Regions from separate parts of the Kitasatospora sp. NPDC059327 genome, predicted to be linked through region 3. Evidence: predicted binding sites of a transcription regulator. Region 3 holds the regulator's gene; each other region holds the start of a gene.

Region 1 (2,199 bases), on a different contig from region 3:
GATGGTGGTCTCGTCCTTGGTGATGACCACCTTGCGGGCGGTGCCCAGCAGGTCGATGCCGGCGTTCTCCAGCTTGAGGCCGACCTCCTCGGAGATCACGGTGCCACCGGTGAGGATGGCGATGTCGCCGAGCATGGCCTTGCGGCGGTCGCCGAAACCCGGGGCCTTGACGGCGACGGACTTGAAGGTGCCGCGGATCTTGTTCACGACCAGGGTCGACAGGGCCTCGCCCTCGACGTCCTCGGCGATGATGACGAGCGGCTTGCCGCTCTGCATGACCTTCTCCAGCAGCGGGAGCAGGTCCTTGACCGAGCCGATCTTGGAGTTGGCGATGAGGATGTACGGGTCCTCGAACGTCGCCTCCATCCGCTCCAGGTCGGTGGCGAAGTAGGCGGAGATGTAGCCCTTGTCGAAGCGCATGCCCTCGGTGAGCTCAAGCTCCAGACCGAAGGTGTTGCTCTCCTCGACGGTGATGACGCCTTCCTTGCCGACCTTGTCCATGGCCTCGGCGATGAGCTCGCCGATCTGGGTGTCGGCGGCCGAGATGGAGGCGGTGGAGGCGATCTGCTCCTTGGTCTCCACGTCCTTGGCCTGGGCCAGCAGCTGGTCGGAGACGGCCTTGACGGCCTTCTCGATACCGCGCTTCAGGGCCATCGGGTTGGCGCCGGCGGCGACGTTGCGCAGACCCTCGCGAACGAGCGCCTGGGCCAGCACGGTGGCGGTGGTGGTGCCGTCACCCGCGACGTCGTCGGTCTTCTTGGCGACCTCCTTGACGAGCTCCGCGCCGATCTTCTCGTAGGGGTCCTCGAGCTCGATCTCCTTGGCGATGGAGACACCGTCGTTGGTGATCGTGGGGGCGCCCCACTTCTTCTCCAGCACGACGTTGCGGCCCTTGGGGCCGAGCGTGACCTTCACCGCGTCGGCGAGCTGGTTCATGCCACGCTCAAGGCCGCGGCGAGCTTCCTCATCAAAGGCGATGATCTTGGCCATCAGAAGTGGTCCTCCGGGACACGGTCGACTGCTCGGACCAAGGGGTGCCCGCGACGGACGGCCCTGGTGTGCGGGGGTCCTTTCCCCTACCGCTCCCGGGGGCCTCACCGACCCGGTCCGCTGTCACTCTCACACTGTGAGTGCTAACGCCAATGATTAGCACTCCGGGTAGGCGAGTGCAAGCCCAATCGCCCAAACCGCGAGCCGCGCCCACCCCCGCCGGCCGCCCCCGCGCGGCCGTCTCCGACCTCCCGGAGCCCCCTCGGCGACCCCGTGCCGGCCATGTCGACGGAGCCGCCCCGGGGGCCGCCCGGGACCCCGCGCCGGACCTGCCGACGGGTCCGCGACGGGGCCCGCCCCCGGACCCCGCGCCGGACATGCCGACGGGCCCGACGACATGTGTCGTACGGGCCCGTCGTGAAGCAAGAGGCGCACCAGCCGATAGGGCCGAGCCGAACTCCTGGGGTCGGAAAGGTCAGACCGCCGCGCGGACCATGTCCGCCTGCGGGCCCTTCTGCCCCTGAGAGATCTCGAACTCGACCCGCTGGCCCTCCTCAAGGGTGCGGTAGCCGTCCATCTGGATCGCGCTGTAGTGGACGAAGACGTCCGCACCACCGTCGACCGCGATGAAGCCGTAGCCCTTCTCCGCGTTGAACCACTTGACGGTGCCCTGAGCCATTCCGAACTCCCCTAGTGCTGTGCTGGCCCTTCACGCGCCCGCAGGTCGCGGACCCGGGTCTGGTGGAGGCCGGCCCGGGGAACCCCCCCTGGGCGCAGCCGTGCCCGCCGCAATCCTCCGCGGAGACCACCGGAAGGCATCCGGTGAGCGGGTGATTGCGTCGACCGCGGCTGAATGTATCCGGATCGACGCCCTCTGCAACAGGGCCAACCACCGGGAATTCAGGCGGCCTCCCGAGGGACAGGGCGGGCCAAAGCGGGAGGAAATCGGCATTTCACGCCGGACATAGCGGACGAATTACTCAAATGCCTTCGAGAATTCTGACATCGGCCTGACATGTTTCACGGTCACGGCCCCGGCGCCGGTCTCAGCGGCCGGACAGACACCGGCGGTACGGGCGCGGACGATTCGAGTACCGGAGCGAGGGGGGAGGGGCGGCCCTCTTCCCGGACAAGCGACACTCTACTCCCCCGGACCCCGAAATATTCCCGCCGGAATGCGACGACAGGCCGCCCGCGCGTACGAAGAAC
Region 2 (2,199 bases), on a different contig from region 3:
CGCGGTCCCCGGCGGGGACAGACCCGCCCGGGCGGACCCCCAGGCCAGTGTGGCCGCCAGTGTGAGCAGCAGCAGGGCGGGTGCCCCGGCCCGGTGCCGGGCGACCCCGCGGAGCCGGTGGAGGCGGCCGCCGCCGCGTCGGATCGGCGGGAACGGCGGCACCTCCTGTCGTGGCGGGACGGCCGGGGCGGGCAGCGGCAGGGGAAGGCGCGGGGGGAGGCTCGTGGTCGACATGGGCACCGCCGTGAGTCGCAGGGCGCCGGCCCGCGGTGCGGACCGGCTCTTCCGACGCAGACTCTGCGCGGCCCGCGCGCTCGACGGAAGCCCTGTCCCCAGGCCTGTGGACAACTCGGCCCTGTGGACAACTTCGTACACCCGTACGAGCTAGTCGACCTGCGGCCGGTTGACGCCGCCGCCGGGGCGACCCGCACCCGTACCCGCACCCGCACCCGCACCCATGCCCGCGCCCCCGGCCCCGTCCCGGCCCCCGCCACCCGCCCCCGGGCAGGCGAAAGGCCCGTGGGTCGCGCGGTGGCGCGGGCCCACGGGCCTTCCGAAGTCCGGACTCAGCCGGCCGGCTTCGCCGCCGGAGCCGGGCTCGCCGAAGCGGTCGAGCCACCCGAGGACGAGGACGAGGACGCCGACGAGGTCGAGGACGCCGCCGAGGACGAGCCCGACGAGCTCGCGGCCGACGACGAACCGGTGCTCACGGAGCTGCTGGACGACGAACGGCTGTCGGTCCGGTAGAAGCCGGAACCCTTGAAGACCACACCCACGGCCGAGAAGACCTTGCGGAGTCGTCCCTGGCAGTCGGGGCACGTGGTCAGCGCCTCGTCGGTGAACTTCTGCACCGCCTCCAGGCCGTTACCGCACTCGGTGCACTGGTACTGGTACGTGGGCACTTGTCTTCCTCCTGGCACTCTCGCCTGATGAGTGCTAACGATGGTCAATGATGCGGCATTCCGCTGGATCAGTCCAGCGACTCGAATGTGAGATGAGCCGGGGGCGCGCCGAAGCGTCCGTTCCCGCCCCCCCCGGGTCGCCCCGCCCGCCGCGCACCCCGTCCGGCGCGCCAAGCCGCGCACCCCGTCCGGCGCGCCAAGCCGCGCACCCCGCCCGACGTCCGCGCACCCCGCCCGGCGTACCGGCCGCGCCACCCGTCGCGGCTCAGCCCTTGGCCGCCCCGACCAGCTGCGGTGCGGCGCTCCGCTCGCCGGCGGACGCGACCACGGTGCTCGGCGCACCCGGCGCGACGAGCAGGTGGCGCAGCGAGACGAGCGCGACCAGGCCCAGCCCGGCGCCGACCACCGGTACCAGGAACCCGGCCGACGGCCCGTGTCCGTCGATCAGTCGCCCGGCCACGGTGGACCCGACGGCCAGGCCCAGCCCGATGGCACCGGTCAGCCAGGTGAAGGCCTCGGTCTTGGCGCCGTCCGCGACCAGCGTCTCGACCAGGGTGTACCCGGTGATCAGCGTCGGCGCGATGGCCAGGCCGCAGACCAGTCCGGCCACGGACAGCGCGACCAGGTTGGGCATCGCCCAGAGCGTCGAGCAGCCCAGGACCAGCAGGGCGTAGCTGGCGAGCATCCGGTGCCGGGCGGCCTGGCGCCAGGCGACCATGCCGTAGAGCACGCCGGCCAGCATCGAGCCGCCGGCGAAGATCCCGTACACGGTGCCGTTGGCCCCGGGCTGGCCGACCGACTCGGTGAAGGCGGTCACCGAGACCTGCATCGCGCCGAAGACGGTGCCGACGCCCAGGAAGGCGCCGGCCAGCAGTCGCACGCCGGGGGAGGAGAGCGCGGAGACGCGCCGGGCGCCGGGCTGGTGCGGGTGGCGGGCCGGCGCGGTACGCCGCTGGGCGGCGAAGGCGAGCCCGCCGACCACGGTCAGCGCGGCCTCGGCGATCAGCCCGGCGGCGGGGGTGACCGAGGTGGCGATGGCGCCGGCGAGCACCGGGCCGATCACGAAGGTGAACTCGTCGGTCACCGACTCGAAGGCGAACGCGGTGTTCAGCTTGGCCGCCGACAGGCCGGGGGCCGACTGCTCGGTGCCCGCCGCGGAGAGCTTGGCGACCCAGCGGGCGCGCACCATCGCGCCGACCTGCGGCACGCTGGCGCCGGCCGGGGCGGCGGCGAGGAAGAGGGTCCAGACCGGGGCGTGGCCCAGGGCCAGCGCGATCAGCGTGCCGACCGAGACGGC
Region 3 (2,199 bases):
GGGCCGCCCCCTCGCCGCTGCACGTGGTGCAGGTGACGGCGGTGTCGACCTGGAGTTCCTTGGTGGTGCCGAACGCGGCCTCCTCCAGGGTGATCTCCAGCCGGATCATGGCGTCCTGGCCGCGCCGGGTGCGCGAGCGCGGGCCGCGCTGGCCGGCGGCCGCGCCGAAGAACGCGTCCATGATGTCGGAGAAGCCGAACCCGGCCGCGCCCGCGCCGAAGCCGCCCGCGCCGCCGCCGTTGGGCGAGAGGGGATCGCCGCCGAGGTCGTAGACCTGCCGCTTCTGCGGGTCGGAGAGGACCTCGTAGGCGGCGTTGATCTCCTTGAACCGCTCCTGCGTCTTCGGGTCCGGGTTGACGTCCGGGTGCAGTTCGCGTGCCAGGCGCCGGAACGCCTTCTTGATCTCGTCCTGCCCCGCATCCCGTCGGACGCCGAGTACCGCGTAGTAGTCCGTGGCCACCAAATGCTCCGCTTGTTCCGCCTGTAGAAGTGCTTGCGACTGGTACCGGTGTCACAGGTGTGACGCCGGTCGTTCCCTACGACTCGGCCAGGATCTGACCCACGTACCGTGCCACCGCTCGCACCGCCCCCATTGTGCCCGGATAGTCCATCCGGGTCGGACCGATCACACCCAGTTTGGCCACGCTCTCGTCGCCCGAACCGTAACCGACGGAGACGACGGAGGTGGAATTGAGCCCTTCGTACGCGTTCTCCCGGCCGATCCGGACCGTCATCCCGGCGTCGGCGGTCTCACCCAGGAGGCGGAGCAGGACGACCTGCTCCTCCAGTGCTTCCAGCACCGGCTGGATGGTGAGCGGGAAGTCGTGGCCGAAGCGGGTCAGGTTGGCCGTGCCGGCCAGCATGATCCGCTCCTCGTTCTGCTCGGCGAGCGCCTCGAAGAGCGTCGCCAGGACGACGGTGACGGCCGGCCGGTCCGCCGCCTCGAACATCGCCGGGAGCTCGTCCAGCAGCCCCGGCACCTCGGGCAGCCGCACCCCGACGGCCCGCGTGTTGATCTTGGCGCGGAGGTCCGCGAGGACCACCTCGCCGACCGCGCCCGGACAGTCGACCATCCGCTGCTCGACCCGGCCGGTGTTGGTGATCAGGACCAGCATCACCTTGGCCGGGGCCAGCGCGACCAGCTCGATGTGGCGCACGGTGGACCGGGAGAGCGAGGGGTACTGGACCACCGCGACCTGCCGGGTGAGCTGGGCGAGCAGCCGGACCGTGCGGGCGACCACGTCGTCCAGGTCCACCGCGCCGTCCAGGAAGTGCCGGATCGCCCGCCGCTCGGGCGCGCTCATCGGCTTGACCTCGGCGAGCCGGTCGACGAAGAGGCGGTACCCCTTGTCGGTGGGGATCCGCCCGGCGCTGGTGTGCGGCTGGTGGATGAAGCCGTCCTCCTCCAGCGCGGCCATGTCGTTGCGGACGGTGGCCGGGGAGACCCCGAGGTTGTGTCGTTCGACGAGGGCCTTGGAGCCGACCGGCTCCTCGGTGCCCACGTAGTCCTGGACGATGGCGCGGAGCACGGCGAGCTTGCGTTCGTCGAGCTGGCGGACCTCACCGGCCATGGGGCACGCACCTCCCTCTTCGCACGTTGTCCGTTGTGACATGTCCGTTCCGGCATGTTCCGGGCCGCTCTGGGCGGACCCGCGGCTTTGGCACTCCGAGCAGACGAGTGCCAGAACCGTACCTGCCAGTGTAAGGCCCGGGTCCGACGGCAGGAACGGCCCCGCCGGGGTGATCCTGCCCGCACTCCGCGGCACGCGGGTGATGCCGCCGGACCGGCCGGGTGGCAGCATCGATAGCGAACGGCGAACGGAGGACCAGCGATGTCGACCTCGGGCCAGCACACCCGCTTCGCCCCGGACCGGGGCCTGACCGGCCGCATGGTCGGGACGATGTTCGTGATCGGACTGCTGTACGTCGGTTTCACCGGCCTGCTGATCGCGCTGCTGCGCGGCGCCTGGCCACTGATCGTGCTGATCTCCGGCGGGCTGTTCGTGGCCCAGTTCTGGTTCAGCGACAAGATCACCGAACGGGCGATGGGCGCCCACCGGGTCACCCCGGAGCAGTACCCCCAGCTGCACGGCACCGTGGACCGGCTCTGCGCGCTCGCCGACATGCCCAAACCGCGGGTGGCGGTCGCCGACAACGACATGCCGAACGCCTTCGCGACCGGCCGCAACCCGCAGAACG
Region 4 (2,199 bases), on a different contig from region 3:
TCCTGCGCCGAGAGGGACGCGACGGCGGCGACGTCGTCCTTGCCCTCGATCTCGCGGGCGATGGAGAGCAGGTGCTCGGAGACGGCGGCGACGGCCTTGTCGATGCCCTTCTTCAGGGCGGCCGGGCCGGCGCCGGCGGCGACGTTGCGCAGACCCTCGTTGACCAGGGCCTGGGCCAGCACGGTGGCGGTGGTGGTGCCGTCACCCGCGACGTCGTTGGTCTTGGTGGCGACCTCCTTGACGAGCTGCGCGCCAAGGTTCTCGTACGGGTCGTCCAGCTCGACCTCGCGGGCGATGGTCACACCGTCGTTGGTGATGGTCGGAGCACCGAACTTCTTGTCGATGACGACGTTGCGGCCCTTGGGGCCGATGGTCACCTTGACGGTGTCGGCCAGCTTGTTGACACCGCGCTCCAGCGAGCGGCGGGCGTCCTCGTCGAACTGCAGGATCTTCGCCATGTTCCCTATTCCCTCGGGGCTGCGGCCGGCACGCCGGCCACCGGACTACGTGAACCAACAACCACGCCCCGGGCCCCTGTCACTGGGACACGGATCCGGGGCGGGCTGGAACGACTTACTTCTCGGTGCTGCTTACTTCTCGATGATGGCGAGAACGTCGCGCGCCGAGAGGACGAGGTACTCCTCGCCCTGGTACTTCACCTCGGTGCCGCCGTACTTCGAGTACAGGACGATGTCACCGACGGCGACGTCGAGCGGCAGACGCTGGCCGTCCTCGAAGCGGCCCGGGCCGACAGCCAGGACGACGCCCTCCTGGGGCTTCTCCTTGGCGGTGTCCGGGATAACCAGGCCGGAGGCCGTGGTGGTCTCGGCGTCGAGCGGCTGGACCACGATGCGGTCCTCGAGCGGCTTGATGGCAACCTTGCTGCTGGTGGTCACGTCCGAGCTCCCCTTCGGAGATTACGGGGTTTTCTAACGGGTAGGTGGCGAACCTGCGGGCCTGCCGTCGCGGGGGTCAGACACACGTCGTCGCGTTAGCACTCACCATGGGGAGAGTGCCAAGGACGACCATAGGCGGCGGTTAGCACTCAGTCAACCAGAGTGCCAACGGCGCGCCCGAACGGTTCGGACCGGCGAGTCCCCGGTCGCACTCCTGTACGAGGCCACCGCCGCGCCGCACACCCGTACCCCCCGCCGGACCGGCGGTGCGGGCGGCCCCGGCGGCCCAGCCGCCCCGACGCCGCGGCACCCCGGCGCCGCCCCGGCCCGACCGGGGAGAATGAGCGCGTGGAGACCGAGAACCTGCAGCCCCTGCTGACCCCCGAGGGGCAGTCCCTGCTCGCCGAACTGCGCGAGTTCGCACCCGAGGAGGAGCTCGCGCTGGCGACCAGGCTGCGCCGGGAGCACTCGCCGGAGCTGGTCTCGGCGGCCTTCGGACAGGCCAGGCTGCGGCAACGCGCCCGCGCGAAGTTCGGCACGGACGCCGACCTGATGTTCTTCACGCCCAACGGTGTCGAGCAGTCCACCCGGCGCGCCGTCGCCGAGTGGCGGGCCCGGCGCTTCGCCGACCTCGGCGTGCGCCGGCTGGCCGACCTCTGCTGCGGCATCGGCGGGGACGTCCTCGCGCTGGCCCGGGCCGGCATCGAAGTGCTCGCCGTCGACAAGGACCCGGCGGCCTGCGCGGCCACCGCCGCCAACGCCGCCGCGCTGGGCCTGGCGGACCTGGTCGAGGTGCGGTGCGCCGATGTCGCCGACATCGACGTCACCGGGTACGACGCGGTCTTCACCGACCCCGCCCGCCGCACCGCGCGCGGCCGGGTGTTCGACCCCGAGGCCTACGCCCCGCCGCTCTCCTGGGCGATCGAGGCCGGCCGGCGCACCCCGGTCGGCGCGCTCAAGGTCGCCCCGGGCATCCCGCACGAGGCCGTACCGGCCGACGCCGAGGCCGAATGGGTCTCCGACCACGGCGACGTCAAGGAGGCGGTGCTCTGGTTCGGCACCGGGGCCGACCGCCCGCACCGCGCCACCCTGCTGCCGCACGGCGCCTCGCTGACCGGCGGCGACCTGCCCGACCCGCCCGCCGGACCGGTCGGCCGCTACCTCTACGAGCCGGACGGCGCGGTGATCCGGGCCCACCTGGTCGCCGAGGTGGCCGGGCAGGTGCGCGGCCGGCTGATCGACCCGAAGATCGCCTACGTCACCTCGGACCACCTGGTCGCCACCCCGTACGCGCACGCCTTCG

The links. The regulator HrcA, encoded in region 3, represses chaperone genes, less so after heat shock. The targets are predictions, from matches to a motif close to TTNGCACTCNGNNNNNCNGAGTGCNAA.
Region 1: a site for HrcA is predicted at 1,147-1,173, ahead of groL (chaperonin GroEL). Genes of this name have one in related genera too.
Region 2: a site for HrcA is predicted at 914-940, ahead of ACFXHB_RS12280 (FmdB family zinc ribbon protein). Genes of this name have one in related genera too.
Region 4: a site for HrcA is predicted at 1,039-1,065, ahead of groES (co-chaperone GroES). Genes of this name have one in related genera too.

What each region holds. Positions count from the first base shown of each region.
Region 1 covers NZ_JBHYYB010000030.1:82,733-84,931, reverse strand. The annotation lists gene groL (chaperonin GroEL) at 1-990, opposite strand, end outside; gene ACFXHB_RS20130 (cold-shock protein) at 1,466-1,669, opposite strand.
Region 2 covers NZ_JBHYYB010000015.1:75,372-77,570, reverse strand. The annotation lists gene ACFXHB_RS12280 (FmdB family zinc ribbon protein) at 567-902, opposite strand; gene ACFXHB_RS12275 (MFS transporter) at 1,168-2,199, opposite strand, start outside.
Region 3 covers NZ_JBHYYB010000001.1:266,662-268,860, forward strand. The annotation lists gene dnaJ (molecular chaperone DnaJ) at 1-460, opposite strand, end outside; gene hrcA (heat-inducible transcriptional repressor HrcA) at 537-1,571, opposite strand; gene htpX (zinc metalloprotease HtpX) at 1,833-2,199, shown strand, end outside.
Region 4 covers NZ_JBHYYB010000020.1:8,567-10,765, reverse strand. The annotation lists gene groL (chaperonin GroEL) at 1-458, opposite strand, end outside; gene groES (co-chaperone GroES) at 591-896, opposite strand; gene ACFXHB_RS14850 (methyltransferase domain-containing protein) at 1,245-2,199, shown strand, end outside.